Regions from separate parts of the Mesorhizobium sp. M1A.T.Ca.IN.004.03.1.1 genome, predicted to be linked through region 1. Evidence: predicted binding sites of a transcription regulator. Region 1 holds the regulator's gene; the other holds the start of a gene.

The links. Region 1 encodes LexA, which represses DNA repair genes until DNA is damaged. Its sites were predicted from a motif close to TGTTCNNNNTGTGTTCNG; they were not measured.
Positions count from the first base shown of each region.
Region 2: EOD29_RS23805 (damage-inducible protein) is a predicted target of LexA. The motif match lies at 1,822-1,839, and genes of this name have one in related genera.

Region 1 is NZ_RZTV01000008.1:21,184-29,108, reverse strand. It holds gene lpxB (lipid-A-disaccharide synthase) at 1-520, shown strand, start outside; gene gltA (citrate synthase) at 600-1,928, opposite strand; gene gltX (glutamate--tRNA ligase) at 2,110-3,534, opposite strand; gene EOD29_RS22565 (ComEC/Rec2 family competence protein) at 3,634-6,096, shown strand; gene lexA (transcriptional repressor LexA) at 6,080-6,814, opposite strand; gene glp (gephyrin-like molybdotransferase Glp) at 6,931-7,925, opposite strand, start outside.
Region 2 is NZ_RZTV01000009.1:24,924-32,848, reverse strand. It holds gene EOD29_RS23825 (BrnA antitoxin family protein) at 1-99, shown strand, start outside; gene EOD29_RS23820 (hypothetical protein) at 107-328, opposite strand; gene EOD29_RS23815 (DUF309 domain-containing protein) at 432-1,001, opposite strand; gene EOD29_RS23810 (hypothetical protein) at 1,119-1,733, opposite strand; gene EOD29_RS23805 (damage-inducible protein) at 1,871-2,626, shown strand; gene EOD29_RS23800 (DNA polymerase Y family protein) at 2,541-4,064, shown strand; gene EOD29_RS23795 (error-prone DNA polymerase) at 4,061-7,321, shown strand; gene EOD29_RS23790 (hypothetical protein) at 7,463-7,925, opposite strand, start outside.

The DNA of each region.
Region 1 (7,925 bases):
GTCGGTCTTGCATCAGCGCGGTCACCGCTTGCGGCTGATGCTGCCGACGGTGCCGCATGTCGCCGACCTGGTGAAAACATCTGTCACGCGGTGGGACGAGAAGCCCGAGATCATCACCGATCCGGAGCGCAAATGGTTGGCTTTCGGCAAGGCCGATGCGGCTCTGATCGCCTCCGGAACCGTTTCGCTCGAGCTTGCGCTTTGCGGTGTTCCAATGGTCTCCAGCTACAAGCTCGATCCGATCGCGAGGCAGCTGCTGCAGCATCTGGTGACGACCTGGTCGGCGCTGCTGCCCAATTTGATCGCCGATCGCGCGCTGGTGCCGGAGTTCTACGATCAGTATGTCAGGCCGGAGAACCTGGCGCGTCAGCTGGAAGCCCTGTTTGCCGATACCGGCATGCGCGCCTGGCAGCGGGCAGGTTTCGCCGAAATCGCCAGGCGCATGGCGACCGACAGGCCGTCGGGCGAGATTGCTGCCGAGGTGGTGCTGGGGTGCATCAAGAAAGCGAATAGGGAGTAGCGAATAGCGAGCAGGCTAGGCGCGAGCGCCGACGGGTTTCTTTCACTGTTCGCTACTCGCTATTTCGCTATTCGCTCAATCACCGCTTCGCAATCGGCACGTAGTCGCGCTCCGTGGCGCCGGTGTAGAGCTGGCGCGGGCGGCCGATCTTCTGGTGCGGGTCTTCGATCATTTCCTTCCACTGCGCGATCCAGCCGACGGTGCGGGCGACCGCGAACAGCACGGTGAACATGGTGGTTGGGAAGCCCAGCGCCTTCAGCGTGATACCCGAATAGAAGTCGACGTTCGGATAGAGCTTCTTCTCGATGAAATACTCGTCGGTCAGCGCGATCTTCTCCAGCTCCATCGCGATGTCGAGCAGCGGATCATCCTTGATGCCGAGCTCGCCCAGCACCTCATGCGCCGTCTTCTGCATGATCTTGGCGCGCGGATCGTAGTTCTTGTAGACGCGATGGCCGAAGCCCATCAGGCGGAACGGGTCGTTCTTGTCCTTGGCGCGGGCGATGAATTCCGGGATGTGATCGACATGGCCGATCTCGCCCAGCATGTTGAGGGCCGCCTCGTTGGCGCCGCCATGCGCGGGGCCCCAGAGGCAGGCAATGCCGGCCGCGATGCAGGCGAACGGATTGGCGCCCGAAGAGCCGGCGAGACGAACCGTCGAAGTCGACGCGTTCTGCTCGTGATCGGCGTGCAGGATGAAGATGCGCTCCATGGCGCGCGCCAGCACCGGATTGATCTTGTACTCCTCACACGGCACGGCAAAGCACATGTGCAGGAAGTTGGCGGCGAAATTCAGCTCGTTCTTCGGGTAAATGAAGGGCTGGCCGATGTGGTATTTGTAGGCCATCGCCGCGATCGTCGGCATCTTGGCGATCAGTCGCATGGAGGCGACCATGCGCTGATATGGGTCCGAGATGTCGGTCGAGTCGTGGTAGAAGGCCGACAGCGCGCCGACCACGCCGCACATGACGGCCATCGGATGGGCGTCGCGGCGGAAGCCGGTGAAGAAGCGCGACATCTGCTCATGCACCATGGTGTGGCGCGTCACGCGATAGTCGAAGTCGTCCTTCTGCGCCTTGGTCGGCAATTCGCCGTAGAGCAGGAGATAACAGACCTCGAGGAAGTCGCCGTGCTCGGCGAGCTGGTCGATCGGGTAGCCGCGATGCAGCAGGATGCCGGCGTCGCCGTCGATGAAGGTGATCGCCGACTCGCAGCTTGCCGTCGAGGTGAAACCGGGATCGTAGGTGAAGGCCCCGGTGGTGCTGTACAGCGCGCCGATGTCGATCACGTCGGGCCCGGTCGAGCCGCTTCGCACCTTGAATTCATGCGTCTTGCCGGCGAGCTCGAGCCTTGCGGTCGACTCGCGCGCCTTGCCGCCCGATTCCAGTTTTGTCGCAGCTTCGCTCATTGCAAACTCCTTTATGTTTTCTCATGCCGGCAAGGCAATTCCTGCAAACGACACGTCGAAATCACCGGAATGCGCGAACTTGCCACCGCATTTTAGGAGGTGCGTGCCAGATTGGGCCAAGGCCTAATGTTGCACTGCGAAACACACCTTTCAATGCCAATCTTCTTGGGCCAGTTCGCTCCTAATCGATTTGATCCGCAACCCGCGCCAGGCTCTCCTCACGGCCGAGCACAGCGAGCACATCGAACACGCCGGGCGAGGTGCTGCGGCCGGTGAGCGCAGCTCTCAGCGGTTGAGCCACGGCGCCGAGCTTATGGCCGCCTGCCTGCGCAAAATCGCGAATAGCGGCTTCCGCGGTCGCGGCGCTCCATTCGCTGGAGATCGCGGCGAGCGCGGCATGGGTACCGCGCAAAATGGCGCGGGCGTCGCTGCCAAGCAACCCCGCAGCCCTTTCGTCGAGCTGCAAGGGCCGCTCGGCGAACAGGAAGCCGGCTCCATCGACGAGCTCGACCAAGGTCTTTGCCCGCTCCTTGAGGCCCGGCATGGCAGCAAGCAGCTGTGCCTGGCGCCTGTCGTCGAGCTTGGCCGCAAGCGCCGGGCCACCCTCGAGATAGGGCAGGGTGGCTACGAGAATATCAAATAGCGCCTTGTCGTCCATCTTGCGCATATGGACGCCGTTCAGCGCCTCGAGCTTGGCGAAGTCGAACCGGGCGGCGCCCTTGTTGACGTCGCCGATGTCGAACCAGGAGATCATATCCTTGATCGACATCACCTCGTCGTCGCCGTGGCTCCAGCCGAGCCTGGCCAGATAGTTGAGCAGGGCCTCCGGCAGATAGCCCATGGCGCGATAAGCCTCGACGCCGAGCGCGCCGTGGCGCTTCGACAGCTTGGCGCCGTCGGCACCATGGATCAGCGGGATGTGCGACATCGACGGCACGGTCCAGCCCATGGCGTTGTAGATTACGGTCTGGCGCGCGGCGTTGGTCAGGTGATCGTCGCCGCGGATGATGTGGGTGACGCCCATATCGTGATCGTCGACGACGACGGCATGCATGTAGGTCGGGTTGCCGTCCGAGCGCAGGATGATGAAGTCGTCGAGGTCCTTGTTCGGGAATCGCACCTCGCCCTGCACGCGGTCGTGCACGACGGTCTCTCCTTCGGTCGGCGCCTTGATGCGGATGGCGCCCTTGACGCCGGGAGGCGCCTCGGAGGGCCCGCGGTCGCGCCACTGGCCATTGTAGCGCGGCGGCAGCCCCTTGGCCCGCGCCGCCTCGCGCATCGCCTCCAGCTCGGCAGGCGTTTCATAGCTGTAATAAGCCTTGCCCAGCCGTACGAGCTCCTCTGCCACCTCACGGTGGCGCGGCGCGCGCTCGAACTGCGACACGGCCTCGCCGTCCCATGAGAGGCCGAGCCAGGTCAGCCCGTCCAGGATAGCGGCCGTCGCCGCTTCGGTGGAGCGCTCGCGGTCGGTGTCCTCGATGCGCAGCAGCATCGTGCCGCCGGTGTGCCTGGCGTAGAGCCAGTTGAACAGCGCCGTGCGCGCCCCGCCGATGTGCAAATAGCCGGTGGGCGAGGGGGCAAAGCGGGTGACGACCTTGTCGGACATGGAACTCTCGGAAGAAGCTCAGCGGGCATGATTGCGCGGACTTTCGCGCGGTGGGCGTTCATGTAGCATAGGAGGTCTGGGGCGCAAGGGGCAGACCCGATGGCTGGACGTGGCCGGGGTGCGGAGGAGGGCGAGGAGACGGCGGCTGGCGTGAGCGAGCGCCTGCTGTTTGCCGACACCGTGCCTGCCGAGGCAGTACCGGTTTTGGTTCCCGTACCGCGTCCGGCCACCGAGATTTTGCCGCCGGACGGCGATGCTTCGCTACAAGCTCCTCCGCCGGCGGCCATCGACTTTATCCGCAGGCGGTTCCGCCGTGCCTCGTTTTCCGTGTTTCGCCGGGGTGTGGCCGAGGCAGCCTCAACCGAGCTCGACCGCGGCATCGGCTTCCTGCTGGTGCCGGTGTTCCTGGCCGCCGGCGTGATACTCTATTATTCCTTGAGCGCCGAGCCGGATCTTTACAGACCGCTGGCGGCGGTGGCGCTGATGGCTCTATGCGCGGCGGTTTCGCGTCCCTGGCTGAAGACACACCTGGTCTTTATGGCGGCGCTGTTTTGCGCGCTGGGCTTCGTCGCCGCGAAGGTCGAGACCTGGCGCGCCGCTACACCGATGCTCGGCTCCGAAATCCAGACGCGGCTGACAGGCCGCGTCGTCATCGCCGAGGAAATGGCCAATGGCCGCGTCAGGCTGACCATCGATCTCGTCTCGACCGCGCATCCAAAGCTGCGCTACGCACCGGATCGCGTCAGGGTCTCGGCACGCAGGATCCCGGCCGGCATGAAGGCCGGATCGCTGGTGACGGGTTACGCGCGGCTCCTGCCGCCGACAGGGCCGGTCCGTCCGGAAAGTTATGATTTTTCCTTCGACAGCTATTTTTCCGGCATCGGCGGCAGCGGATTTTTCCTCGGCGACCCGAAACTCATTCCGCCAACCGACCCGATCGGCCAGACGAGCATCGCCTCGGCCATCGAGAACGCGCGCGAAAATATTGCCGACCACATCAGAAGCACCGTCGGCAGACCCGAAGGCGAAATTGCCGCCGCACTGATCGTCGGCGTGCGCGCCGGCATTCCGGAGGACATCAACGAGGCGATGCGGCGGACCGGCATCTATCACATCATCTCGATTTCGGGTCTGCACATGGCGCTGGTCGCCGGCACGGTCATGCTTCTGCTGCGCGGCGCCTTTGCGCTGTTCCCGGATTTTTCGTCACGCCGGCCGGTGAAGAAATATGCCGCGACAATCGCGCTTATGTCGATCGCCGCCTATCTCGTCATCTCCGGCGTGGTGGTCGCCGCCGAGCGAAGCTTCATCATGCTGGCCGTCATGCTGATCGCCGTGCTTTTCGACCGCGCCGCGCTGACGATGCGCAACTTGGCGATCTCGGCCATCGCTGTCATCCTGGTGTCGCCGCATGAAGTGGTTGGCCCGAGCTTTCAGATGTCGTTCGCGGCAACCGCCGCCCTTGTCGGCGCCTATGCCGGCTGGTCCGACTACCGCGCCGGCAAGGTGAGAGCGCCGCCGGCAAAGCGTTCGTTCCTGCGGTTCATGTCGCACAAACTGGCAGTCGGAGTAGGTGGTGCCGCGATGACGTCGATCATTGCCGGAAGTGCCACGGCGCTGTTTGCCATCTGGCATTTCCAGCGCGTCTCGCCGCTTAGCCTGCTGGCCAATCTCGCGATCATGCCGATCGTCACGATCGTGATGTTTCTCGCCGTCGCCAGCGCGGTCATGATGCCGTTCGGCTTCGACGGGCCCTTCCTCTATTTGATGGGCAAGGGCCTGGCGGCGATGATCGCGATCTCAGCTTGGATTTCGGAGTGGTCGCCGGTCGATGCCGTGGGCCTGATCTCGATCCATTCGGTGCTGCTGGCGACGATCGCGCTCGTCATCGCCACGATGGCGACTACGTGGCTCAGGCTGGCCGCAATTCCTTTCGCTGCCGCGGCCGTCATGATCATCCCGCAGGTGCGCACGCCGGACCTGCTGATCTCGGAGGACGCGCATCTGGTGGCGATGCCGATCGGCGGCGGCGAACTCGCCATCAATCGCGCCCGCTCCAACGAGTTCACCACCGATAACTGGAAACGTGCGCTCAAGGCCGAAACGATCGTGCCGCCGGAGACATTCGCCAAGGGCACGCTGGACTTGGCCGATCCGGTCGACCTGCCGCCTGGATCGCCCTTTTACTGCACGGGCGATCTCTGCATTGGCCGGCATCCATCAGGCGCGATCGTCGCGCTCGCCGAGAACCGCGAAGCTGCCCGGCCTGCCTGCGACTTCGCAGACCTCATCGTCATCAACGACGCCACGGCCTACAATCCCTGCCGCGATCCGCGTGTCCTCGTTGTCACCAAGCGGCAGCTCGCGCGCGACGGCAGTGCCGCCGTCTTCTTCGATCCGCAATCGGCGACGGCGCGAGCAACCATTCAATACGCCGTCGAAAAACCGTACCGCCCTTGGCACGAACAGCGGCGCTACTCGCGTGAGGCGAGGGGGTTGGCGCCTTACAAGAAGCCCGAGAAGCCGGAAGCCAAGCCGCAGCCCCTCAGTAGCGGCGGATGAGCCCGACGAGCTTGCCCTGAACCTTGACGCGATCGGGACCGAAGATGCGCGTCTCATAGGCCGGATTGGCAGCCTCGAGCGCGATGGAGGCGCCCTTGCGGCGGAAGCGCTTCAGCGTGGCCTCCTCGTCGTCGACCAGCGCCACGACGATCTCCCCGGGGCTCGCAGTGCTGGCGTTGCGGATGATGACCGTGTCGCCGTCGAAGATGCCGGCCTCGATCATCGAGTCGCCTTTGACCTCGAGCGCGTAGTGCTCGCCGCCCGCGATCATGTCCGGCGGCACTGTGATCGAATGCGTCTGGTGCTGGATGGCGTCGATCGGCACGCCGGCGGCAATGCGACCCATCACCGGGATGGAGACGGCTGAACCGGCGTCGTCGTCATTGCTGGGCGTCGGCGTGCGGGCGGGCGCCGCGGGTTTGATCTGGCGGCCGAGATTGCCTTGGCCGCCCTGGATGACGCTCGGCGAGAATTTCTTCGCCGCATTTAGGCCGGGCGCGATCGAGTCAGGTAGGCGCAGCACTTCAAGGGCACGCGCCCGGTTCGGCAGCCGGCGAATGAAACCGCGCTCCTCCAGCGCCGTGATCAGGCGGTGGATGCCCGATTTCGAGGCAAGGTCGAGCGCTTCCTTCATCTCATCGAAAGACGGCGGAATGCCGCTCTCCTTGAGCCGTTCATGGATGAACATCAGCAGTTCATGTTGTTTGCGCGTCAGCATGGCGGCCCCCATGGGTTCTGAAACCAGAATCAGAAAAACAAACCCAGAACAAACACTATCTGTTCCAGTTGTGTTCCGCAACCGTTTAAAGTTTAGTGAATGTGTTGACGTTTTGTTCAGCGTAACATCAGAACGCTGCATTCCTCGCCGGCTTCAGCTGTCGGCGCGAAGGGTTGGCGCACGATCAGGCCATTGGCATCGGCGAGCATCCTCAACATCGAGGAATCCTGGATGCCGAACGGTGTTGCGATCAACCCCCCCGCATCTTCGCGGACCACGGCGCGCACATAGTCCTGCCTGAGATCGTTGGCGTGCATTGCGACGCCTAACCGGGCCGTGCGGATTTCCTGACGGCAGGACCGGCCGCCCAGCCGCGCCAGAAGCGGCTTCAGGAACAGCTGCGAGCAGACCAGGCTTGCGACCGGATTGCCGGGCAGGCCGATGCAGCGAATGTCGCCGAGCCGGCCAAACATCAGCGGCTTGCCGGGACGCATGGCGATCTTCCAGAAGTCGAGCTGCATGCCTTCGCCGGTCAGCACGTCATGGATCAAGTCGTGGTCGCCGACGGAGGCGCCGCCAAGCGTGACGATGACGTCGGCGCCGGCCTTGACCGCCTTCTTGACCAGGGCCGCGATCGCGTCCTTGCGGTCGGCGGCGATGCCGAGGTCGAGCGAGCGCGCGCCGACCGACTGGGCCGTAGCTGTGACGCCACAGGCATTCGACGAGATGATCTGGTCGGGGCCGAGCGCGCTGCCCGGCGGCAGCAATTCGTCGCCGGTGGCGATGATGGCGAGCAGCGGCTGCCGCACCACGTTGAGACTCGGATGGTTGGCCGATGCCGCCAGCGAAAGCGCCGCCGGATCGAGCTGGCGGCCTTTTTCGAGGAGCAGGTCGCCCTCGCAGAAGTCGAGGCCGCGGCGACGGACATTGCGTCCCTCCGCGGTCGGCTCGGTCACTTCGATGCCGCCGCCGCCGAGATCGCGGACATTCTCCTGGATAACGATGGTATCGGCGCCTTCGGGGAGCGGCGCGCCGGTGAAGATGCGCACGGCCTCGCCCTTGCCGACAGAGCCGGTGAAGCCACGCCCGGCGGGCGCCATGCCGATCACGG
Region 2 (7,925 bases), on a different contig from region 1:
AGGATAGATCGGGCTGTACTGGACTATTTCCAGGAGGACGGGCCGGGCTGGCAGGATCGGATCAACGATGCGTTACGGCAGGTGATCACCCGGAGTTAGAATAGCGTTAGGCCGGGGGCTTGTCGAAAATCATCGGCAAGCCACGTGCGGCCGCCATTTCGACGACCAGCTCCTCGATCGCATTATCGGAAAGCTTCGTGGGGATTGACCGCCGGATCTCTTTGACGAGATCGTGAATCGGTAGGGGCACGACATCGGCTCGATCGGCGAGCAACCTGCTGATTTCGATCACAGCGTCCGCGTCGATGTCTTTTGGCAAAGTTCGCATGCGCTACCCCCTCACCGAAATGCAATAGTGCCACTTTCTCCCCGTTGGCGATATGTGATCGCCCTGCGTGAGTTCAGCTGGTGGCACCACTGCGCGTAGGCCATCATATCGATCTGATGGGCCTTCCGCCGGAGCTTGGCCCGAGAATGAAGTCAAACACGGGTTGAGGCTGACCGAGCGCCGTCGCCTGCAGGGTTGCGGGGATTCTTGCTGCGGCTTTGGCTTGTTCGGCGAGCGCCGCGGGCGACATGCCGAGCGCTCGCTCGAAGGTGTGATCCGTCGTGTCCATCAGCCGGTGAAGCAGTCCAGCGGCACGCCCGGCGTGACGCACCGCCGCGGCATGCTTGCTCTCGCGGATCTTCACGCCGGCCGCCGACAACAGGATCAATCCCTTGAAGAACATCCGGAGCGGACCGCCTCGATCCGCAACCTGCCAAAGACCCTCCCAAGCCTCATGGGCTTCCCAGTAATAACCGTGATTGAACAGGTCGAGACCCCAGAGGAACATGTCTGAGTCAAGCGACGCCTCCGCGGCCAGTGGCATGGCTTCGCTGTCGTAGCTGTGTCCTGCGGGATCGCGCACGGGATGCGGTTGCCTGCCCGACAGATACGCATAGGATGGAAAGCTCTTTTCCGGCAGACAGCGCGGACGCAACATCAAACCAATTGCCATCAAAGATGTATAGCACGCCCGTGACCATGACCTGACGCTCAGTTTTGTGGCATGGCCACGGCATCGGGAAATGATCTTGGCAAAATAGCCGCCAGCCAGCGAGCCTGTTCTCGTGTCCTAGGCTGCGAAAAGGTTGAGTTGACGGTTATCCGGAAGTTCATGCGACCGCTCATTTCTCAGGCGGTTATATTCTTCTTCGAAACGCTCGCGCTCGAAGAACCAGATGCGCATCAGCGGATAGATACGCTCATCGTATAGCCGCCGCTGTTCGTCGGTGAGGTGTTCGAAATCCCAATCGTCGAGCAGGAAGGCGACCTCGTCTTCCGGGCGGCCATCATCGAAATAGCCTTCCTCGCATAATTCCTCGAGTATGCCGGAGTAGGCGGTCTGAAACAGCCATTCACTGCGCTCCTCCTCCGAGGTGAAGCTGAAACGTTGTGGTTCCCGAACGAGCTCGAGTTCGGCCGAACGTGGCACTTTGTGGGTAGGCCAGCCCGCACAGCAAGCTTGCACCGCCGCTTGGTCGGCCTCATCCCAGACGGTGCAGATCGCGAGTTCCTCCTCGGGTACCTTGCCGGCGAAGCCGCGAATATCCCAACCTTCGACCACAAAGCGTGCCGTCGCGGCCTGGTCGGGCGTGACGCCGGCTTTGTCGAACACTTCCTGGGCGGCGAGCAGGCCTCGCACGATCTCTTCCGGCTGCGCTCCTTCGACGCGGATGGTGATGGTCATCATCTGCCTCCATTGCTGTTCGGGAGCATCGACGCCTTTGGCCTTCCCCAGGGGCACGACATCATCCCGATTGACTCTTAGCCACGACGAGAACAAACGTAGAACATATCATAGGCTTTCTGCGTTTCAAGGGTCAGATGAGTGTATCGGCGCCCCCTGCTGCCATTTCCGAGCTTCGAGACCGCATCGCGCGCCTCGAAGGCGGAAACGCGCGCGCCCGCACGGTTTTGCCGTTCGGGGTCGCCGCGATCGACAGGGTCCTTCCGGGAGGGGGATTAGCTTTGGGCGGTCTGCACGAAGTCGCGGGCGGCGGAAATGGTGCTGTCGATGGCGCGGCCGCACTGTTCGCAGCAGGGATTGCCGCACGTACGGCTGGGAAGGTGCTGTGGTGCGTTACCCGGCCCGACCTGTTTGCGCCGGCGATCGAACAGGCCGGCCTGCCTCCGGGAAGGGTGATCTATGTCGAGGCCGGTGACGAAAAGTCGGTTCTCGCCTGCTTCGAAGAAGGTCTTCGTGGTGGATTTGGTGCTGTCGTCGCCGAGATTGCTAGGCTTTCCATGACGGCCTCGCGGCGGCTTCAGCTTGCCGCCGAAAGCTCCGGCGCCGTCGGCATCGCCATTCGCCGCTGGCGCCGCCAGACGGAGGCAACGGATTTTGGCCAGCCGACAGCCGCCGAAACCCGCTGGCGGGTGTCGGTCCTGCCGTCGACGCCCTTGCCCGTTCAGGGGATTGGACGGGCGCGCTGGCACGTTGAGCTGATCCGATGCCGGGCCGGAGAGAGTGCAGATTTTATAGTGGAGGCATGCGATGCCAAGGGTCGTATCGGTCTTCCTTCCGAGGTGGCCGACAGATCGCTTCAGAAGGAAATTGGGCGACGCCGCGCTTCCGCCTGAGACGCCGCTCATCCTGATCGGCCGCGATGGCCGCCGCCGTGTTGTGCTTGCCGCTGATGCGGCAGCGCACGCAGTCGGCCTGCGCATCGGCATGCCGGCGAGCAAGGCGCAGGCCCTTGTTCCAGGCCTGATCGTCCATGAGGCCGAGACCGATGCCGACGCCATGGCGCTTGAGCGGCTCGGGCTGTGGGCACTGCGCCGCTATGCGCCGATCGCCGCCGCCGATCCGCCCGATGGCCTCGTGATCGATACGACCGGCGCCGATCATCTGCATGGCGGCGAGGCGGCGATGCTGGCCGAGATGGTGGAGCGGCTCGGCGGCTCCGGCTTTGCCGCGCGCGCCGCGGTCGCCGACAGCTGGGGTGCGGCCCACGCACTGGCCCGCTTCGGTGGACGGCAGACCCTTGGGGTATCGTCCGGCGAAATTGCCCAGTCGATCCTGCCTTTGCCGATCGCAGCCCTTCGCCTTCCCGCCGCTACGATCGATAGTTTGAGACGGCTCGGTTTCGAGACAATCGCGGATCTTGCCGGTACGCCGCGCGCGTCGCTCGCTCTACGTTTCGGACCCGAACCCGGCCGGCGCCTCGACCAGGCCTTCGGACGGGTGAGCGAACCGATCGAGCCGATCCGGCCGGAGGAGATCGTCGAGGTGCGCCGCAATTTTGCCGAGCCGATCGGCGCGGCAGAAACAATCGCGCGCTACACGGGCAAACTGGTTGCCGAGCTCTGCGCTGAGCTCGAGACACGAGGACTTGGCGTGCGCCGGCTCGATCTTCTTTTCTTCCGAGTCGATAATCGCATCGAGGCGATCCGTGTCGGCACAGCAATGCCGGTTCGCGACACAAAGCGCCTGACCCGGCTTCTCACCGACAAAATAGAAACGATCGATCCGGGGTTCGGCATCGAGCAGATGCGGCTTGCCGCGTTTGCTGCCGAGCCGCTACGCGCGAAGCAGACGATCTCTTCGCTGGCCGAGGCGCTGGAACCCGATGTGTCGGATGTGATCGACATCCTAGCCAACCGTGTTGGTGAGGACAGGCTCTATCGCTTCGCACCAGTGCAGAGCGACGTTCCCGAGCGGTCGGTTCAACGTATCGCGCCGATGTCCCCCGACACCGGCGTGGGGTGGCCCGGCCATTGGCCGCGCCCGTCGCGGCTGCTGTCGCGACCCGAGCCGATCGAGACGGTGGCGCTTCTCCCCGATCATCCGCCGGTGACCTTCACCTGGCGCGGCGTTCGCCGGCGCGTGAAGCGGGCGGATGGGCCGGAGCGTGTGTTCGGGGAATGGTGGAAACGTGACGCTGAGCTCGCTGCGGTGAGGGATTATTTCCAGGTCGAGGACGAGAACGGCGAGCGCTATTGGGTCTACCGCGCTGGCGACGGCGAGGATGCCGCGACCGGATCGCACAAATGGTTCATGCACGGGATCTTCGGATGACTGGCGCAACCCGCTATGCCGAATTGCAGGTCACCTCGCATTTCAGCTTCCTGCGAGGGGTGAGCTCCTGCGAAGAGCTATTCGCTCAAGCGGCGCTCCTTGGCATCGAGGCGCTGGCTGTCGTCGATCGCAATTCGCTTGCCGGCATCGTGCGCGCCCATGAGGCGGCGAAGGCGACAGGCGTCCGGCTGATCGTCGGCTGTCGCCTCGATTTCGCCGACGGCATGTCGATGCTGGTCTATCCGACCGATCGGCTGGCCTATTCGCGTCTCTGCCGTCTGCTTTCACTCGGCAAAGGCAGGGCCGGCAAAGCCAAATGCCATCTCGAATGGGATGATGTCGTCGCCTATGGCGAGGGGCTTATCGCGGTCCTGGTGCCGGATCAGGCCGATGATGTCTGCGGCTTGCGTCTACGACGCCTGCGCGAGGCTTTCGGCGATCGCGCCTATCTTGCGCTCAGTTTGCGCAGACGCCCGAACGACCAGCTCCGGCTTTACGAGCTGGCGAACCTGGCGGCCGCGATGCGCGTGCCCACCGTCGTCACCAATGACGTGCTGTTCCATGAGCCGGCCCGCCGCATGATGCAGGATGTTGTCACCTGCATCCGTCATAACGTCACCATCGACGACGCCGGCTTCCGGCGCGAACGTCATGCCGACCGCTACCTCAAATCGGCGGACGAGATGGCGCGGCTCTTCAGCCGTTATCCTGAGGCCCTGGCGCGCACGATCGAAATCGCCGACCGCTGCCGTTTCTCAATGGACGAGCTCGCCTACCAATACCCTCAGGAAAAGACGATGCCGGGTCTCACCGCCCAGCAGGCACTGGAAAAGCTGACCTGGGAAGGTGCAGCCCAACGCTACCCCGAGGGTTTGCCCGACAAGGTCCTTGGCATTCTGAAACACGAACTGCGGCTGATCGAGACGCTGGAATACGCGCCGTACTTCCTGACGGTGAACTCGATTGTCCGTTTCGCCCGCAGCCAGGACATCCTCTGCCAGGGCCGTGGCTCGGCCGCCAATTCGGCCGTTTGCTATGTGCTCGGCATCACCTCCATCGATCCCGAACGCAACAATCTTTTGTTCGAAAGGTTCGTCAGCCAGGAGCGGCGGGAGCCGCCTGACATCGATATCGACTTCGAGCACGAGCGGCGCGAGATCGTGATGCAGTGGGTCTATGAAACCTACGGGCGCGACCACGCAGCACTGTGTTCGACCGTCATTCGTTATCGCACCAAGGGCGCGGTCCGCGATGTCGGCAAGGCGCTTGGCCTGCCCGAGGACATGACGAAACTCCTGTCGTCGCAGGTCTGGGGTCATGGCGAAGCGGTCGACGAGCAGCGTGCCAGAGAGCTCAACCTCAATCTCGGCGATCGGCGGCTACGCCTGACCCTCGAGCTTGCGGCCCAACTCACCGGCACCCCACGCCATCTCTCGCAGCACCCGGGTGGCTTCGTCCTGACGCATGATCGGCTCGACAATCTCGTGCCGATAGAGCCGGCGGCGATGAAGGATCGCCAGGTCGTGGAATGGGACAAGGACGATATCGACGCTCTAAAGTTCATGAAGGTCGACGTGCTGGCGCTCGGAATGCTGACGGCGATGAAGCGTTCCTTCGATCTCCTGTCCGAGCACAAGGGTGTCACACTCGACCTGGCCACCATCCCGCCCGAGGATCCGCGCACCTATGCGATGATCAGGAAGGCTGACACGCTCGGCACCTTCCAGATCGAATCCCGTGCACAGATGTCGATGCTGCCGCGCATGAAGCCCCGCACCTTCTACGACCTGGTCATCGAGGTGGCGATCGTCCGTCCGGGGCCGATCCAGGGTGACATGGTCCATCCCTATCTTCGCCGGCGTGACGGCAAGGAAGCGGTGACGTTTCCGACGCCGGAGCTCGAGCGCGTGCTCGGCAAGACGCTCGGCGTGCCGCTGTTTCAAGAGCAGGCAATGCAGGTCTCCATGGTCTGCGCCGGCTTTTCAGCCGGCGAAGCCGACCAACTGCGTCGCGCCATGGCCACCTTCAAGCACACTGGTGGCGTCTCCAAATTCCGCGACAAGCTGGTCAACGGCATGATCGCCAACGGCTATACGCCGGAGTTTGCCGAAAAGACGTTTTCGCAATTGGAAGGTTTTGGCAGCTATGGCTTCCCCGAAAGCCACGCCGCCAGTTTTGCGTTGATCGCCTACGCCTCGTCCTGGATGAAATGCTGGCATCCGGATGTCTTCTGTGCGGCGCTGCTGAACTCGCAGCCGATGGGCTTTTATCTGCCGGCCCAGATCGTGCGAGACGCGCGCGATCATGGCGTGGAGGTCCGCCCGGTCTGCGTCAATGCCAGCCGCTGGGACTGCACGCTTGAGCCGACCGATGTCGAGGATCGCTTTGCCGTCCGGCTCGGCCTGCGCATGGTGAAGGGTCTCGCCAATGACGACGCGGCCGCGATCGTTGCTGCGCGAACCGATGAGCCCTTCCTCTCCGTCGACGATCTCTGGCGCCGCGCCGGCGTGCCGGCAGCGGCGCTTGTCCAGCTCGCCGAAGCCGACGCCTTTCTGCCGGATCTCAACCTTGCCCGCCGCGATGCGCTCTGGGCTATCAAGGCGCTGCGAGACGAGCCGTTGCCGCTGTTTGCGGCCGCCACTTTCCGTGAACAGAAAACCGTACCGGAGATCCATGAGCCTGCCATTGCGCTCAGGCCGATGACGGCCGGGCGCGAAGTCGTCGAGGATTACGGCCATGTCGGCCTGACCTTGCGCAGCCATCCGATCTCATTCCTGCGTGCCGATCTCCGCCGCCGCCACATCGTGACCTGTCAGGAAGCGATGCAGGCGCGTGACAAACGATGGCTCGAGGCTGCCGGCCTGGTGCTGGTCCGGCAACGGCCAGGCTCGGCTAAGGGCGTCATGTTCCTCACCATGGAGGATGACACCGGCGCGGCAAACGTCGTCGTCTGGGTCAAGGTGTTCGAGAAATTCCGGCGCGTGCTTCTTTCGTCGGCCATGCTCGGCGTTCGCGGCCGCATCCAGCGGGAAGGAGAGGTGGTGCATCTCGTCGCCCACGAGCTGACCGATCTGTCGGCCGAGCTGGCGAGCGTGGGAAATCGCGACACTCCGTTTCCCCTGCCACACGGTCGCGGTGACGAAGCCTATCACGGCGCGCCGGGTATCGATCCTCGCAGCCTGCCGAAGGGCCGCAATGTAGTGGATCCATACGAGCACATCGACCGCATCAAGGTGAAGACGCGGGATTTCAGATAGGACGTTGGCGGAATTAGGCTCACCCTTCGCCGAATTCACGCGATGATCCAAATACGAATTCGGCGGGCCGAGCGTCGGGATGGCCGCTTTGCGCACCATGTCGACGTCAGAGCTGCGTGGGCCTCCAAAAGCGGACATCGCCTACCCTCGGATCAGCTGGCCTTCATAATTCGGCTCCAGCGTGAAGCGCCACAGCGGCATACGGCCGTCGCCGTCTTTCTGACGCAGCGCCCCGAACCATTCCGGCTGCGCCGGTGCCGCGATGCGGACAACCTCACCATTTTCGATCGTGCGGTCCGCATAATAGCGGGCGAACATGCGGCTGAGGAACCCTGCGGTTTCGAACCCTTGATGGCTCAGTTCGGGGGGAGCACAGTCGAACTCGAGCGCAATCAGCCGGTCGCCGTCGACCACTGCTCTCGGCTCCTCGGTCTCCCAGTCGCTATATTGCATCACGGTCCATGCGATCTGCTGGTCCGACCGGTCCGACACCTCGAATGCGCCGCTGAACATCTGCGCCTGACCGATGGTCAAGTGCACGGTGCCATCCGGTGCGATCGGGCTTGTCCGCTCGGAATCCATCGTCAGGCGGAGAAGAAGCGGC